One region of the Bradyrhizobium sp. 192 genome, then DNA from elsewhere that is predicted to be linked to it. Evidence: riboswitches for the same ligand, from Rfam matches in the RefSeq annotation. Region 1 holds a riboswitch; the other holds the start of a gene.

Region 1 (4,501 bases):
TGGAAACGAACAGAAACCGACTGATTAGGGCCATGCACCGGTTAACGGGCCATTAACTCACGTGCCGGTTGGATGGACAAAAGGTCTCAGCCGGCAGCTTCAGCGCCCCCAGCGGTCCGACCAGATCTTCTCGCCGATCAGGCAGTTGGCGCGCGGTTCCTTGTCGGCGACGCGCATCACTGGACGGTCCGGCGTGCGGCCGGCGACCTCCATCAGCAGCTTGGTGCGGATCGCCTCCTTGAACTTGTCGCGGTCCTTGATCGTGATGACGAAGGAGCCGGGACCGCCGGTGACGCAATCCTCGTAGTAGAGATCGAGATTGTCGATATCCATGGTCGAATAGGACGGCTCCTTGACCATGATCGGCAGGCCGTTGATGACGATGCCCTTCTCCAGCGCGGCATCCCGCGCCACCGTGACCGGGCCGCCATTGTTGTTGGGGCCGTCGCCGGAAATGTCGATGACGCGGCGCAAGCCCCGATAGGGATCCTCGTCGAACAGCGGCATCGCGAACGTGATCGCGCCGGAGATCGAGGTGCGCGAGGCGCGCCGGATCGGCGTCTTCATGATCTCGGCGGCGACCGCATCCGCCGTCTCCGGACCGTCGACCAGCCGCCAGGGGATGATGATCTTCTGGTCGCTCGAGGCCGCCCACTCGAAATAGGTCACCGCGATCCGGCCGTTCGGGCCGAGCTTCAGCGCTTGAAGGAACTCCTTCGACTGGATCGCCTGCGCGTAGCCTTCGCGCTGGATCGCGAGTTCGTCCATGTCCATGGAGTAAGACACGTCGACGGCGAGGATCAGCTCGACGTCGACCGTCTGCGTGTCCCTGTCGGCCGCAAACCGCCGCGGCTCGTTCTTTGGCGGTTCGAATTTCGGTCCTGGTGCCGCGATGCCCGCGACGTCCCCTCCGGCAAACATGCCGGCCACCAGCACAGCCCCGATCGAGAACAGCAAGCGCATCGCAGTCTCCCGTCGTATGACGCGATGGTGACATGCAATCGCCGAGCCGCAAAGGGCGAAGATCGCTCACGCTTCACATTCGAGTTAAGGATTGGCGAGTTAAGGATTTGCGAGCCAAGAAGCTGCGGCTTAGGGATGTGCGCGCCTTGCGCAAAGCTGCCACCGTGTTGCCGCGCTCGCGCCGCCGGAACACGCCGGATCGCTCGCATCATTGGGCTCACGATGCGCGAAGCCGGAACGACGAACCGGGGACAGAGCGCTCGCCCACTTGTCCGAAGCGATTTCCGTGCTAGGTTGGCCGCACAGATGGGGATGGAGTCCCCCGATAACCGCCCGGCGGTCTTTGACCGTGATGGGCTGATGACTCCTGCTTGAGGAGGGGTGTTCTTTGCGCCTCTGCCTTCGGCGGGAGCATGGACAAACCCGCCAATGGCGGGTTTTTTGTTGTCTGGCGGCAAAGGACAGGAGAAGGCGAAGACGTGACGACGACACCGAATGCTGCACGCCGCGCGCTGCCCAGGGGGATCTGGGTGCTCGGCTTCGTCTCGATGCTGATGGACATCTCCTCCGAGATGATCCACGCGCTGCTGCCGGTCTATCTCGTCACCGTGCTCGGCGCTTCGACGCTCACCGTCGGCTTCATCGAGGGCATCGCGGAGGCGACGGCCTCGATCACCAAGATCTTTTCCGGCGCATTGTCCGACTGGCTCGGCAAGCGCAAGCTGCTCGCGGCGCTCGGCTATGGCCTCGCGGCCTTCACCAAGCCGCTATTCCCGCTTGCGCCCAGCATCGGATGGCTGGTGGCGGCGCGCTTCGTCGACCGCGTCGGCAAGGGCATTCGCGGCGCGCCGCGCGATGCGCTGATCGCCGATATCGCACCTCGCGGCCTGCGCGGGGCCAGCTTCGGCCTGCGGCAGTCGCTCGACACCATCGGCGCCTTCGTCGGACCGCTCGTGGCGATCGGCATGATGTGGTGGACCGCTGACAACTTTGCCGCGGTGTTCTGGGTGGCGGTGCTGCCGGCATTCCTGTCCTTTGGACTGATCGCGTTCGCGGTGAGCGAGCCGGATCCGGATCCGGGCCGGGAGCCTGCAGGGAATCCGCTCAATCTCGCCGCGATGCGGCAGCTCGGCGCGGTCTATTGGCGCGTCGTGGCCGTCGGAATCGTCTTCACCCTCGCGCGCTTCAGCGAGGCCTTTTTGATCCTGCGCGCACAGAACATCGGACTCAATGTGATGTGGGTGCCGGCGGTGCTGGTGCTGATGAACGTCGTCTATGCGCTGTCGGCCTATCCGGCCGGCGTGCTCTCGGACCGGATCAACCGGACCGGCCTGCTCGCGCTCGGGCTCGTGTTCCTCGCCGGGGCCGATCTCGCGCTGGCACTGCTGCCGAGCCTCGGCGGCCTCGCCCTCGGTGTCGTGCTGTGGGGGCTGCATATGGGACTGACGCAAGGATTGCTCTCGGCGCTCGTCGCCGACGCCGCGCCGCCCAGCCTGCGTGGCACCGCGTTCGGCTATTTCAACCTGTTCACCGGCCTTGCCTTGCTGGCCGCGAGTGTGATCGCCGGCGCGCTGTGGGACACCTATGGTCCGGCCGGCACATTCCTCGCAGGGCTCGGATTCGCATTGATCGCGCTCGTGGGTCTGCTCGCCGTCGGCAACGGCCTCGCTGCGGAGGACAAATGATGCAATTCGCAAACAGGGGAACGAGAGCTTGAACATTCAGTCCATTCTCGCCGTGGCCGCCGGCGGCGCCCTCGGCGCGGTCGTCCGCTATCTCGTCGCGATCGGCTCGGGCCGGGCGTTCGGCACGGATTTTCCATGGGGCACGCTGATCATCAACGTGACCGGATCGTTCCTGATCGGCACCTTCACCGCGCTATTCGCAACCAGATGGAACCTGCCGCAGGCCGCGCGGATTTTCCTGACCGTCGGAATTTGCGGTGGCTACACCACGTTCTCGACCTTCTCGCTGGATGCCTGGTACCTGATCGAGCGCGGCCAGACATGGGCATCCGCCGCCTACATGATCGCATCGGTCGTCTTGTCGGTCGGCGCCCTGATCGCCGCGCTCCATCTCGTTCGCGCCCTTCCCTAGCCGGGAGCAGGCGCGTTCGATGCATCGCTGCCAGTCACGACGGCATGACGGAAGCCATCCTGCCTTGGAGAGGCCCCTCATCCTGGAGTATGATGTGCCGGCTGCTCGCTCATCAGGGCGAGAGCGTTTTGGGATACGATGAGCGGCACCACCACAAAACCGAAGACACGGACCAGGACCAAGGTCGAACGGCCGAAGCTGCACAAGGTCATCCTGATCAACGACGACTACACGCCGCGCGAGTTCGTCACGATGATCCTGAAGGCCGAGTTCCGCATGACCGAGGATCAGGCCTACAAGGTGATGATCACGGCCCACAAGCTGGGCGCCTGCGTCGTCGCCGTGTTCACCAAGGACGTCGCCGAAACCAAGGCCACGCGCGCCACTGACGCGGCCCGCACCAAGGGCTATCCGCTGCTGTTCACGACCGAGCCGGAGGAATAACAGGCACGGTCTGTCCCCTTCGGGTCAATTTTAGCGATCGGCGCTACCGCAGGTTTAATCTCCTGTGTCACCACAACGCGATGACAGTCGCACTGCGCAAACAGCTCGCACTCGAGCGAGCCCGCCCCGAAACCTCGTTCGGTCCGTTCAAGCTGCTGCACGCTTTGCCCTGGCTGATCCTCGCGGCCGCCATGCGCGTGATCGCGTTCGGCGGCGGCGGCGTGGCGCTGCCGGCCATCATCGTTGCCGACATTTCGGTGCTGCTGGCCTTCTTTGCGACGGCACGACAATCGATCGAGGCGGCCGGCGGCCAATCCTCGCTCGGGACGCTGACAATGGGCGAGCAGTTCAAGCTCTCCTTCTCGATCCTGTGGCGGATCATGCTCGTGATGATCGCAGCGGCGCTCGGCGGCGCAACGATCGGCTACGGGGCTTCGTATCATCTGATGGCGGGCCTCGACGGCATGGCATTCGACCAGTTCACCCATCCCGGTCGATTCTGGAGCGCATGGATCGCCGCACTCGTGCTGCTCATGATCCTCCGCGCCGAGCGTGACGACGGCAGGGTCGCCTTGTTCGCCGCGATCGGCGAATTCGCACGGCGCGGGCTGTGGCTCGGCGCTGCCGTCATCGTGCTCGGCGCCGTCAACGTCGCCCTCGCCTATGGACAGGAAGCCGTGCGGATCGCGATCTGGAATTTCTGGCAGACCTCGTCGGCGACGCAGTTCACCAAGAACCTGATCTATTTCGTCTTCATCTTCAGTTTCGCGATGCTGCGGCTGTGGATCACCCTGACGATCCTGACGCTCGGACTGAGACAATCATATGTTCGCGCCGACTAGTTCCGGCGGCAGGAGCATGCGCTAGGCCATCACCACCGGCGTTTCCTCCGCGAGCCCATACACGCGCTGCGCCCTGGAAAATCCCGCGATCGGAAATTCACCGAGCTCGCGCCAGTCGTGTCGGCAGGCGTTCGCAAAGACTTCCGAGACCACGA
Region 2 (4,501 bases), 550 kb from region 1:
GCTCTTCGGTCCATCGACGACCGCCTTAGGCTCTATACGCGATCAGCACCGCCCCGCAGGCGATCATGACCACACCGAGCCAGTTCGGTAGGGCGAGCCGCTCGCCCAGGAACATGACCGCGAACAGCGATACGAACACGACGCTCAGTTTGTCGATCGGCGCGACGCGGGCGGCCTCGCCCAGTTTAAGGGCCCGGAAATAGCAGATCCACGATGCCCCGGTCGCAGCCCCTGACAGGACCAGGAAGACCCACGTCTTCCCGGAGACTCCTGAGGGGTCCTGCCAGTGCCCAGTAGCCCAGACGATGGCGCCTGCTGTGGCCAGAATGACGATGGTCCGGACGAGCGTCGCGAAGTCGGAATTGACGTTCTCGATACCTACCTTGGCGAAGATCGCCGTGAGAGCGGCGAACGCAGCCGAAAGGAGAGCCCAGAAGAACCACGAACCGATGATGCTTTTCACGACGGCTACGCGCGCAGCACTTCTTCGATCTTGACCACGTCCCCCGTCAAATTCCAGTGTTCGACGTGCTTGTAGACGATAACCTTGCGTTTGAGCATATCGCCGTGCGTGCGGCAAAATTCCTCGAGATCCGACCGCGGCGCGATGAGTTCGACGCACATCGTCAATTCCGGGTTGGGCACTTCATAGCCTTCTTCTTCGAGCTTGCCGCGGTTGCTGTAGCCGAAATGGGTGTGATGCGCGGTCGCATTCATGATGCCCGCGGCCTTCGCCTGCATCACCAATTCGCGGTAGAGCGGACGGGCGCCAAAGAAGCGACGACCAACTCCAACGGCCTTCTCGCGCGGCTTCAGGTAGATGCGAATCATACCGATTTCCTTGTGGGCGAGCGTATGGCGGGCCATGACGTCTTCTTTCTTTTGGATTGGGAGGATGTTGGAGCGTGACTGGACCCGGTCGACGAAGTCGCCGAGGGCCTGGACGTTCAGATCCCGGACCTGCCGCATGGACAGATCGGGAGGAATGTACGCAGCTGCCGTCTTGGGTGTGCCGAGGCGCTGCGACATGTAAATGCTGGAGTGCCCGCTGCAGAGGTACGCCACGAAGCAGGCGACTGCGATGTAGACGGAATGAAGTGAGCCGAAGAGTTCCACTCCCATGATCATGCAGGCGAGCGGCGTGTTGGTCGCGCCGGCGAACACCGCGACGAATCCGAGACCCGCGAACAGATCCGACGGCGCGCCGAATAGCGCGGCGAGAGCGTTTCCAAGCGCCGCGCCGATGAAGAACAGAGGCGTCACCTCGCCGCCCTTGAAGCCGCTACTCAGTGTGACGACGGTGAAGACCGTCTTCCACAGCCAGCTCCAGTGATCGACATGGCCGGGCAGAAAGAATCCGGCGATCGTGGCGTCGGCCGGGTTGGGCGACCAGACACCCAGGCCCAGATATTCCCGCGTACCCAAAGCGTAGACGAGACCGATCAATATGACGCTGGCAATGACCGGGCGCAAAGGAGCGTATGGACATATGGCCTTGAAGGACGCCGTCACCAGGTGGGAGAATTCGCTGAAAAAGCGGGCCGCGAGACCGAAGAGACCGCCGGCGATAATCACCTTGAACAGCAACAGCGCGTTCAGGTGAAAGCCGGTCGCGTCGGTCGCGTTCGCGAGATAAGCGATCGAGTAGTGGGTGTGCTCGATCCCCCAAGCGTGACAGCTCCAGTCGCCGGCGATGGCTGCCATCAGACACGGCAGCAGCGCTTCGTACTGCATGCGGCCGATCGTCAGCACTTCGAGTGCGAATACCGCTCCTGCGATAGGTGTCCCGAAGACCGCGCCGAAGCCGGCGGCGATACCGGCCATCAGGACAATGCGCAGGTCCGCCTGCGAAAGCTTGAACGTCTTCGCGAAAGCAGCAGCGATGCTGCCGCCCAGTTGGACGGCCGTGCCTTCGCGGCCGGCTGAGCCGCCGACCAGATGAGTCAACACGGTCGTCACCAGGATGAGCGGCGCCATCCGGAGCGGGACGCCGCCACCCGGCTCATGGATCTGCTCGACGATCAGATTGTTGCCGCCCTCGGCGGACCGACCGAAGTGCTGATAAGCCAGCACCATCAAAAATCCGGCGATCGGCATGCCGTAGATGAGCCAGGGAAAATCGAAGCGAGCGCGAGTTGCCTGGTCCAACGCCCACAGGAAGAGGGCGCACAGAGATCCGACGGCTGCGGCCATCGGCACGACGATGCCGATCCACTTGACCAGACTACGCAGTTGCTCGGCGCGGAGACCGAAGAAGCCAACCGGCGACATCACGATACACCGCCTGAACGGCCGGTTATCACGATCGACAAGATTGAAATCAGAACTCGAAGCACGACCCTACTCCTTCGCCGCAAGGGCAAATCAAGTAGGAATCATCAGCTTCTCCTGGAAGCGGTTCGGCACTAAGCCCGGCAGAAATCCATTACCGTGGGCTTAGTTATCGGTAGGACAGCAAAGCTGTCAATATCACTTTGTTGGGCAGCAGATGCCTAGAAAATGTGTCGATACGGCGTAGCGCCGTCCGCCGCAGTTCGGTTCCTAACTGTTGAAAGAAGCCTTGCCTCAAAAGAAGTCGTGCGTAATTCTTCGTATCGATGGGGATGGAGTCCCCCGACAACCGCCGCGAGGCTGATGGCTCCTACCGGGTGCAACGCGCCGGTAGGAGCTTGTACGCTGCCGGTCCCGTTGCCCTCAACCAAAGGGGTGACAGATGACAAGACTTCCGAACTCTCTATCAATCGCGCTCTGCCGGCAATTCGTGATGGCCGGTTTCTGCGGTGGATACGCCACACGCTCCCTTATGGGATTGAGTACATTCATCCTGATTTTGGACGGGCACTGGCTGCTCGGCGTTGGATACGTCATGGGGTTGTTTTCGCAGTTTTTGTTTTGAGCGTGCGCGAAAGGCGTGCAATCACCGCCGGCCGCGCGGCGCCTCGGCCTTGGCGGGCTGCTCGGTCTGCGGGCCGCAGCTCGCGGCTTGAAGCGTGGCTTGCGCCTGCGGCATCAGGCCGGGCTCGGGGGCGAGCGCCTTCATCAAGATCAGGCCGGTGGTGCTGGGAGAATCGATGATCAGGCGGTCGGCCGCGGTGATCTCTTCGTCTTCCGGCAACTCGCTGTGCTGCGCTTCCGTCATCAGGTCGAGCTCGATCACCTTGCGGCCCGCCGAGCGGTCGTTGATGGCGTAGTAGGCGATCTCGTTGCGGGTGTAGAACGACACCGAGGTGTAGGCCTGGCTCACCGGCACCGTCAGCTTGATCGGTCCGCTCGAGAGGTCGTAGCGGCAGATCGCCAGCGCAAAGGCGGGATCCATGAACGGCATCGGCGACGTCTGCGGATCGGCGAGGGGAAGCTCGCTGACGCCGTTGAGCTTTGTCATCGGCGTCAGCCGCGAATAGGCGTCCTGCGTCGCGATCCGCGGCAGCGCCAGCACGCTGACGAGGTGGACCACGAGGCCCAGCACCACGCCGGCAACGACGGTGAACAGCAGGCGGATCATGAGCAGCCCACGGTCGAGATGGAGGGCATCGGCGCATCGCGCTGGGTGCGCGTGGCAACGCCGACCGGGGTGTCGTAAAGGCGGAGCATCAAGGCGTAGCGCTCGATGCCGCCGGTCGGCAGCCAGTTGCCGGCGCGCGAGCGCGAGGCGATGCGTATCTCGAACGAGCCGTCGGATTGCCGCACGATCTCCTGGCTGGTGAAGCCGTAGCGCTGCAGCGAATTGGCGACGAGGTGGCCCTTGCGGTCGTAGAGCGTCAGCGTCCAGAACCGCGCCGGCGGCGTCACGCCGGAGACGATCACGTCGCAGCGGCCGTCGAGCGCCTTCTTCTTGTCGTCGGTGGTGGCGGTGAAGGCGACGCCGTCGCCGGTGCCGATCGGCAGCTCGCCGTTGCGCACGATGGTGGCGCGCGAATAGGGATCGACGTCGGCGGTGCCGGTGCGCGGGCGCGCGGTCCAGGGGCCGATGGTCAGCGCGCCGATCTCGGTGCCGCGCGTCGTCGTCATCCAGGTCGCGCCCAGGCCGACCACCGTCGCGAGCAGAAGGGCCGTCAATGTGATCAGGATCAACCGCACTTGTTTCGATCAGTTCTTGCGCGGGGCGGAAGCGTTGGCATTTTCTTCCGCATAGTTCTGCGGAAAGGCGAGCGCGCTCGTCGCCGAGGACGGCCTGGCCGCCTTGGTGCCGGCATCCGCCGATTTCCTTGCGGTCTTGGCTGCGTCGTCCAGCAGCTTCTCGACGCGCACCAAAATGTCGGCGCCGCGCTTGGTCAGCACCGGCGGCGGACCGGGCTTGGTCTCCAGCACCTTCGGCGCCGCGTTGGCCTGCGCGTTGCTGATATGCTGCGGCGGCAGCTTCTGGCCCATGCCGACGCCGGGGATTTCCCGCACCTCGACGCCCTGATGGGCCGCGAGCATGATGTCGTGCCAGGTCTGCGCCGGCAGCGAGCCGCCGGTCATGCGGTTGGTCGGCGAGTAGTCGTCGTTGCCGTACCAGACC

The links. A riboswitch is a leader RNA that binds a small molecule or an ion and turns the genes downstream of it on or off. The one in region 1 is predicted to bind fluoride.
Region 2: it holds a riboswitch for fluoride, as region 1 does, so the genes downstream of both, IVB24_RS16710 (DUF190 domain-containing protein) here and IVB24_RS14300 (MFS transporter) in region 1, are expected to answer to the same signal.

The regions. Positions count from the first base shown of each region.
Region 1 covers NZ_CP064690.1:3,133,857-3,138,357, reverse strand. The annotation lists gene IVB24_RS14305 (DUF1194 domain-containing protein) at 100-963, opposite strand; fluoride riboswitch at 1,263-1,340, shown strand; gene IVB24_RS14300 (MFS transporter) at 1,377-2,648, shown strand; gene crcB (fluoride efflux transporter CrcB) at 2,677-3,060, shown strand; gene clpS (ATP-dependent Clp protease adapter ClpS) at 3,199-3,504, shown strand; gene IVB24_RS14285 (hypothetical protein) at 3,585-4,346, shown strand; gene IVB24_RS14280 (adenylate/guanylate cyclase domain-containing protein) at 4,368-4,501, opposite strand, start outside.
Region 2 covers NZ_CP064690.1:3,679,320-3,683,820, forward strand. The annotation lists gene IVB24_RS16700 (dual specificity protein phosphatase family protein) at 1-14, opposite strand, end outside; gene IVB24_RS16705 (EamA family transporter) at 26-463, opposite strand; gene IVB24_RS16710 (DUF190 domain-containing protein) at 469-2,271, opposite strand; fluoride riboswitch at 2,363-2,439, opposite strand; fluoride riboswitch at 2,591-2,651, shown strand; gene IVB24_RS16715 (DUF1254 domain-containing protein) at 2,918-3,502, opposite strand; gene IVB24_RS16720 (DUF1214 domain-containing protein) at 3,499-4,077, opposite strand; gene IVB24_RS16725 (PBP1A family penicillin-binding protein) at 4,087-4,501, opposite strand, start outside.